2 regions of the Photobacterium panuliri genome follow, and region 2 is predicted to be linked to the other one. Evidence: predicted binding sites of a transcription regulator. Region 2 holds the regulator's gene; the other holds the start of a gene.
The links. The regulator PurR, encoded in region 2, represses purine synthesis genes. The targets are predictions, from matches to a motif close to TNANGNAAACGTTTNCNTNA.
Positions count from the first base shown of each region.

Region 1 (4,259 bases), 1.3 Mb from region 2:
GCAGCCTTCGCCAATGCCAGTTACCACTGCTGCTGCTGTATCTACGTCCAACTTGCCGGTTGCATAGTAGTCAAGGAAGAAAAGGGGCTCTGCACCTTGTACGATAAGATCGTTGACACACATGGCAACCAGATCGATGCCGATAGTATCGTGCTTGTTCAGATCCATTGCCAAGCGAAGTTTCGTCCCTACACCATCGGTACCCGATACCAGTACCGGCTCTTTGTATTTGGTTGGCAGGGCACAAAGGGCGCCAAAACCACCAATATTGCCCATCACTTCCGGACGATGGGTGCGTTTTACCACCCCTTTAATACGGTCAACCAATGCGTTGCCTGCATCGATATCAACACCAGCATCTTTGTAACTAAGAGAAGAGTTATTGCCGCTCACAGGAGATCCCTCAACGTATTAAAGTAAAAAAGCGGGGGTATGATAACAGCAGTCAGAGCGGAAAGGAAAACGTTTGCGTCAATAAATGTCACTGGCTGTTTCCTGAGCAAACGAAACGAACACCCCTATCGGTAGCACGATAGTCTAGTGTATAATAATGTGATTTTTTGAAAATTCGTTTGCTTAGGAGTCAGAGATGAAAGTCGTTGAGGTTAAACACCCACTGGTAAAACATAAGATTGGTCTTATGCGCGAAGGTGACATCAGCACTAAGCGTTTCCGTGAGTTGGCAACGGAAGTTGGTAGCTTGCTGACGTATGAAGCGACTTCAGACTTCGAAACGGAAAAGGTTACTATCGAAGGTTGGAATGGTCAAGTCGAAATTGATCAGATCAAAGGTAAAAAAGTAACTGTAGTGCCAATTCTGCGTGCCGGTCTTGGCATGATGGATGGCGTGCTAGAGCACATGCCAAGCGCACGTATCAGTGTTGTTGGTATCTACCGTGATGAAGAAACACTGGAGCCGGTCCCTTATTTCAACAAGCTGGCATCGAATATCGATGAGCGTATCGCATTGGTGGTTGACCCTATGCTGGCGACTGGCGGTTCTATGATCGCAACATTGGATCTGCTGAAGGAACACGGTTGTACCCAGTTTAAGGTATTGGTACTGGTTGCTGCGCCTGAGGGTATCGAAGCGCTTGAAAAAGCTCACCCAGATGTTGAGCTATACACCGCAGCTATCGACGAGAAGCTAAATGACAAGGGCTACATTGTTCCTGGTCTAGGTGATGCGGGCGACAAAATTTTCGGTACCAAGTAACACCGAACCGCTGACAAGAGCCGGGCAGATGCCCGGCTTTTTTTTGTCTGTTATCAATGCTTGGCTTGTGTTATCGGTTAGGTATAAAAACGGGGCGCATTGGCGCCCCGGTTGGTTTTTATTGGTTTAGCAAGCGGTTACTTGCCGTCTGCTTCGATTTGCGCATTGTCCACGACGTGGTTTTCACCGAGATCATCAGGCAGGATCAGGTTGAGGATAATTGCTACGATACCGCACAGGCTGATCCCTTGCAGGCTGAATTCACCGATACCGAAGGCCATACCACCGATCCCGAATACTAGAGTGACAGCAACAATGACTAAGTTTCGTGATTTGTGGAGGTCGACTTGGTTTTTAATCAGGGTATTGAGGCCAACGGTGGCAATTGAGCCGAACAATAAGATCATGATGCCGCCCATTACCGGAACCGGTATGGTCTGGAGCATTGCGCCGAGTTTACCGACAAAGGCAAGAACCAGTGCGGTGACTGCAGCCCAAGTCATGATGACGGGGTTAAAAGCCTTGGTGAGCATGACTGCCCCGGTAACTTCCGAATAAGTGGTGTTAGGCGGAGCGCCGAACATAGAGGCGGCAATGGTCGCGACACCGTCGCCAGCCATGGTGCGGTGCAGGCCCGGCTTCTTGAGGTAGTCCTTGCCGGTGACGTTTGAGATAGCGAGCATATCGCCCACATGCTCGACGGCAGGGGCAATGGCAACCGGAATCATAAACAAGATGGCGTTGATGTTGAATTCGGGGAAGGTGAAGTTCGGCATGGCAAGCCAAGCAGCCTGCGCGACCGGCGTAAAGTCAACCACACCAAATGCCAAGCTCATCGTGTAGCCAGCGACAATGCCCGCCATGATCGGCACCAGTTTGAAAAAGCCTTTGGCGAACACACTGAAGGCAATGGTGACAAGCAGTGAGATTGATGAAATCCATAATGCAGCGCTGCCGTCGACCAGTTGGATAGCGCCATCACCGCTCTTGCCCAGTGCCATATTGACAGCCGAAGGTGCCAGGCCAAGGCCGATCACCATAATAACAGGGCCGACAACGACAGGAGGCAACAGCTTGTGGATGATGCCTACGCCTCGCACTTTGATCAGTGCCCCCATACAGATATACACCACACCGGCCATCATCAGGCCGCCCATGGTCGCAGCAATTCCCCAAGTTTGGATTCCGAACATGATAGGAGCAATAAACGCAAAAGAGGAGGCAAGGAAAATGGGGACGGAGCGTTTGGTGATAACTTGGAAGAGGAGGGTACCGAAACCAGCACCGAAGAGGGCAACGTTGGGGTCAAGGCCGGTCAGGAGCGGGACCAGAACCAATGCACCAAACGCAACGAAGAGCATTTGGGCACCCTGTAAAATCTGCATCATTGTGATATCCACCGAGCTAAAAATAAAATCGGGCAATGCTAGCACAGACGCAAACGTTTACCCAGTGCTTAATATGAAAAAAATTAATAGTCGCAGATGGCTAACAGGTACAATAGAAAAATTACAATCCGTTGACGAAAGATTGTTATTTAGAGCAGATACTTATTGATGGAAGTAACAAAAAGTTGCTTTATTTCTGTTCAAAAAGGTACTGTATTTTTGACATGATCAGTTGCCGAGCCAGATAGGTTCAATTTATGATCAGCCCCTAACTTCAGTAATAATGAGTGTTTTATGCTGCGTGTGAGTTTACTCCTAATGGCACTGTTGGCGCTTCCTTTGAAAGCAGCAACCGTGACCAACCTGTATCAGGCTCAGGTAGTCCTGCCGGATACCGACCGCCAATCTGAACAGGCTGCCCGTCAACAGGCCCTTGAGCAGGTATTGGTAAAAGTATCGGGCCAAAGCTCGGTTGTGGGTAATGAAGTTATCCGCAAAGCACTTGGCAGCAGTAACCAGTATGTCAGCCAGATGGGCTACGGCAGGCTTAATGGCCAGCAAACATTGGAATTGGCGTTTGAACCTGCACGTATTCGTAGTTTGCTCAGCCAAGCTAAGGCGAGCTACTGGAACGCGCAACGCCCGAGTATTCTGGTTTGGCTGGTACAAGAACAAAACCGCAGTCGCGATATCATCTGGGATCAATCAGATAACCCATTGCTGGTACAGCTTGAAGATAATGCCGACCGCCGTGGTTTGCCGGTTATGATGCCAATCGGTGATTTCGAGGATGTGACAGCAATAAGTATCCCTGATCTTTGGGGTGGTTTTGTTCAGCCAGTTGCGAAGGCAAGTTTACGCTATCAGCCGGGGGCGGTATTGATTGTCAGAGCTCGCCAGCAGGGACAGGATCAATATGATTTAAGCTGGCAGTTATTTACTGAGCCTGCCGATCAAATGGACTCTGCTCAGTCAGCTCCGGTTGAAGGACGTTTGTCCGGCACGGCGGCCGGTGCGATCCAGCAGATGACAGATCAGATCGCCGATCAGCTTGGTGCCCGTTATGCCATTCCTCTGGGCGGCGATACCAATGATCAGCTTTCGGTGGTGGTTGGCAATATCCATTCGGCAGAAGACTTTTTTACCTTGGAGCGGATGATCACTCATTTGAGCTCTGTTGCGGCGGTGAATGCCTACCGTATTCAAGGTGAGCAGGTTGAGTTTTCGGTTCAGCTGCTTAGTACCGAGGATGTTTTCCAGCGTGAGTTGAGCCAAGATAGCCGTTTGTCGGCAGTTACGGCGCCGTTGGATGAACAAGAGCGCATGGATACGGATAGCGTGGTAGAAGGTGGCATGATCCAGCCATCTCAGTTGAGTGCGCCGGTTGATTCGAGTTCAGATGAATCAGCGGCTCCGCAGCAGGTTGCGCCAGCAGCAGTTAAGCCAGCCAAGCAGGTGATGCAGTTTGAATGGCATGTACCCGCGGCGGCGACAGTGGCTATCTAATCCCAATCGTAGTCAATAGCGGATCATTTTCCGGTGCTGTTTCCGGTCGCGTACTAACCGTGATGGGTATAGCAAGGTAACAAAAAGAAGACGGTGGCTGAGGCCACCGTTTTTTTTGTATCAGCATCCGGCGATTAACCTCTATAGCG
Region 1 covers NZ_CP197192.1:3,177,721-3,181,979, reverse strand. Annotated here, with positions in the region: gene purM (phosphoribosylformylglycinamidine cyclo-ligase) at 1-393, opposite strand, end outside; gene upp (uracil phosphoribosyltransferase) at 590-1,216, shown strand; gene ACSF8X_RS14550 (uracil-xanthine permease family protein) at 1,354-2,604, opposite strand; gene ACSF8X_RS14545 (DUF2066 domain-containing protein) at 2,899-4,110, shown strand; gene ACSF8X_RS14540 (DUF2069 domain-containing protein) at 4,245-4,259, opposite strand, start outside.
Region 1: ACSF8X_RS14550 (uracil-xanthine permease family protein) is a predicted target of PurR. The motif match lies at 2,650-2,669, and genes of this name have one in related genera.

Region 2 (4,259 bases):
GTATTGCCACAACACAGCGGCCTGACTTTTGCCTTTTCCGCACAGGAGGTCGTACAGCTCGGCGGTATGCCACTTGATCTACCCAATACAAAATGCCAGGCCGTTGCAGAAGCATCCATGACACGGGTCGATGTCAACCACCTTGCCCACCGACTTTACCCTAGCCTTTCAGGCGGGGAAAAACAGCGCGTGCATTTTGCTCGGGTATTGACCCAGCTCAGCGAAGCTGGCCATCAATGTATACTGATGCTTGACGAACCGACATCGGCGCTTGATCTTGCCCACCAGCACAATACTTTGCAGGTAGCCAAAGACATGGCCAAATCTGGCGCTGCCGTTGTTGTGGTCATTCATGACCTAAATTTGGCCTCACAGTATGCCGATCGATTGGTGATTATGAACCACGGTCGTATCCAAGCAGATGGAAACGCTGACCAAGTCCTAACCAGTAGCAATATTGAACGTGTCTATGGTTGGCGGGTATCGGTCATGCCCCATCCTGTTTATGGCTATCCCATTGTAATATCATAAGCCTCACGGATAGAAATGATGACCGCCATCAAGATTTTTTCATTTCTTCGATAAGAATTATTGCACTCTTATCCACACTCGGTAAAATGTGAACGCAAGCGATTACACGGTGCAAACTAACAGTGCGTTGCTTGTTACGCTATTCTATACGTCGATCAGAACGACGAGCTATGCCGCCCTTTGTGATGCGGCTTTAGCTGTTTCTACTCGCTGTACTCAATAGAATAGTGAACTGTAATTACAGCAGATGTGGATAAGTTCACTACTCTTTTGGGTAAAGCTTTCAGTTAGGTCCTCTGACCTCTATCTTATTAGAAGAATAACTATGGCAACGATTAAAGATGTTGCGCGTTTGGCTGGTGTTTCAACGACCACCGTCTCTCACGTAATCAACAAAACTCGCTTCGTCGCAGAAGCAACACAGAAAAAAGTCTTGGAAGCCGTTGACGAGCTTAACTATGCACCGAGTGCCGTTGCGCGAAGCTTGAAGTGCAACACAACTCGCACTATCGGTATGCTGGTAACCAAGTCAACCAACCCATTCTTCGCTGAAGTTGTCCACGGCGTTGAAGAGTACTGCTATGGTCAGGGTTACACACTTATCCTTTGTAATACCGAAGGAAACCTCGACAAGCAGCGCGACTATCTGCGAATGCTGGCTGAAAAACGCGTAGATGGCCTGTTGGTCATGTGTTCTGATCTGGACGAAAAACTGCTTGCACTGTTAGAGCGCCAAAAAGATCTACCAATGGTTATCATGGACTGGGGTCCAGAGAGCCCACATACAGATAAGATCCAAGACAATGCAGAACTTGGTGGCTATGTAGCGACTAAATACTTCATTGAGCATGGTCACAAGAAAATTGGTTGCCTGACAGGCCACAGCGAAAAGGCTGCTTGCCGCGATCGCCTTAAAGGTTTCCGCAAGGCAATGAACGAAGCGAATTTGCCTGTCAACGAAGATTGGATTCTGGAAGGTGACTTCGAGTGTGAATCTGCCGTTGTCGCAGCAAATGCCTTAATCGCAATGGAAGAACGTCCAACTGCTATCTTCTGTTTCAACGACATCATGGCGATGGGTCTGATCAGTACCTTCCAACAAGCAGGAATCCGTATACCGGATGATATCTCTATCATTGGTTACGACAATATCGATCTAGCACCTTACTTTTCACCACCATTGACCACAATCCACCAGCCAAAGCGTCGATTGGGCAAAAGTGCTGTTGAGATTTTGATGCATCGCGTAAAAGACAAAGAACATGCACACCAAGTGTTCGAGATGACTCCTGAACTGGTTGAGCGAAAATCAGTGAAGAAACTCAACTAATTACACGTCACACAATCTGATGACAATACAAGAAGCTGGCCTACCATAGGCCGGCTTTTTTTACAATTTTGACCGATACTTATCGAACGAAAATCAAAAATGCGTTGCCTTTATCAGCCATCTGAATGAAAATATGTGACAAGGATCACAAAACCAAAATTGGGAGCAAGTTCAAATTTATCAACTAATGATATTCTTACCAGGTCACGAACAAGGCAAACCTATCGAAAGGTAGGGACGCAAAGCTTCCGGCCTAAGAGCTGAATATATCCCTATTTTTTATTCAACTTAAGGTAGCGGGGTTGCCGATGGATATAGCAATCATCATTTCAGAAAATATTCGCTATTGTCTGACATAACCAGTTGTGTATCTTTGCTATTCTTTCTCCACGCTCTGTTGTTTGGTGACTTCTAACTTATTTACAGAGAAGACACATGGACAAACCAGTACTTAAAGACTCATTACGACTATTCCAATGTTTTGGTAATATCAAATCACGTTCTATGTTTGGTGGTTATGGTATTTTTTCCGGCGAAACGATGTTCGCGCTAGTCGTAAATAATAAACTTCACCTGCGTGCTAATGCTTCTAATGAAACTGGATTCAAAGACGCAGGCTTAGAACCATATATTTATAAAAAGCGTGGCTTTCCTGTTGTTACCAAGCACTATGCCATTCCTGAAGAATGGTGGCAGCAACCAGAAAAAATTCTAGAGCATGCAAAACAATCACTTGAGGCAGCTCAAGTTGATAAAGTCACCAAGACAACCACAGGCCCAGAGCGCATCAAAGATCTACCAAACCTGCGCCTAGCCAACGAGCGTATGCTGAAGAAAGCAGGCATCGCTACCATTGAAGAGCTAAAAAATGCTGGCTCAATCAATGCGTTTAAAGCCCTACAAGCCACACACAGCGGCAGCCTAGCCATCGATATGCTATGGCAACTAGAAGGCGCAATCAGCGGCAGACACTGGACAGTTATTCCACCAGAACGCCGTCAACAACTTTTGAATGACCTAAACTAATTTAGGTATTAATAAACAGAATTTAGAAAGAGACCTTCGGGTCTCTTTTTTTATTTATTCCTATTAATAAAACCATTAAACCCGTTAATAATAATTAAGATTTATTTATATTCCATTAATTATAAATTCCCTTGATGAATTAACCCTGCCATTTATTTATAATCCAGTAATAATTAGGCTGATCGCTGACTTATATATTAAATATATGCACTCATGCGCAATAAGGCGCCGTAATAAAAGTCCCAACACAGGTTCACTAAACTCAGTGGCATAAAAATATAAACAACAGCGTGAGAACGAGGACATTAGACAAAGTCTCAAGAGAAGCAGAACACACCAACCGCCACACCTCGCCTTTTTGCCAGCATGACAAGCAAATCAGAACAAGATCAACATTGATATGACAAATTTTTGTCAGACTCCGTCAAATATTGAATCTCCTCACAAAGCTACTCGCTGATCTTGCTCCATACTTTCTTTCGTTCAGGCCAAGGTTAGAATGAACACAACTGAATCGTGGAGGTAGTATGAGTTATTCCAAACCATTCCCGGGACAAAATGAACGTGTGTTCAAGGATACGTTTGGTAAATGGCCACGCCTAATGCGCTGGCTGGTCCTGATCAGTCTTTTCCCCCCAATGCTAACCCTCTTCCTCGTACAGCAGGATTACACGTCGATCACAGCTCTTAGAGATGCGGTTACCTGGACCCTGCTCAGTAACAGTTCCCTTCTACTGTGGGGCATCTTGCTGCGCATACGAGCGAGGAAGTACTGGTATCGAAACTACCATATCGGTAAAACCATGCTGTTGGCTTTCGTGCCCATCGCTGTTTGCGGCTATTTGCTGATTGCAGAGGCCGTGCCAAAACATATGGTTACCAATAACCAACCCAGAACTGTACAAATAAGCATCAACTAAAAGAATTTAAAGCACTTTTTTCAATTAAACTGAAATAATCCGCCTCTTGGTAAGGTCTAGTCTCACAAATGCACCAGCATATCGGTGATAATGACAGGCTTGCAGTTTTTTCTTGCAAACCATAGACATTCAGAGAGGTTAATGTGCGCATCCCATCCAAACGTCGTTATTCTATTTTTGTCCGGCCCCTACTGTGGCTTCAGAAGCGACACTACGGCAATGTACTCAATCCCGCCAAGTTGTGGGGGCGTCGCCCAACCTTATTCTGGCTAGTCGCAGGTTTTTTCGGCTTTCTTGACCGCTCATCATCCCCCCTCGCACCAGTGATCCGTTCGCTGATCTGCGTCCGCGTCTCGCAACTCAACGATTGCGCCTTCTGTGTTGACGCCAATGGCATGAAGCTGGCTGAACGCTGTGATTCAGTCGAAAAAATCAAAGCACTGGCTAATTGG
Region 2 covers NZ_CP197192.1:1,843,802-1,848,060, reverse strand. Annotated here, with positions in the region: gene ACSF8X_RS08580 (heme ABC transporter ATP-binding protein) at 1-531, shown strand, start outside; gene purR (HTH-type transcriptional repressor PurR) at 857-1,861, shown strand; cyclic di-GMP riboswitch class I at 2,066-2,171, shown strand; gene ACSF8X_RS08570 (TfoX/Sxy family DNA transformation protein) at 2,297-2,887, shown strand; gene ACSF8X_RS08565 (hypothetical protein) at 3,415-3,807, shown strand; gene ACSF8X_RS08560 (carboxymuconolactone decarboxylase family protein) at 3,951-4,259, shown strand, end outside.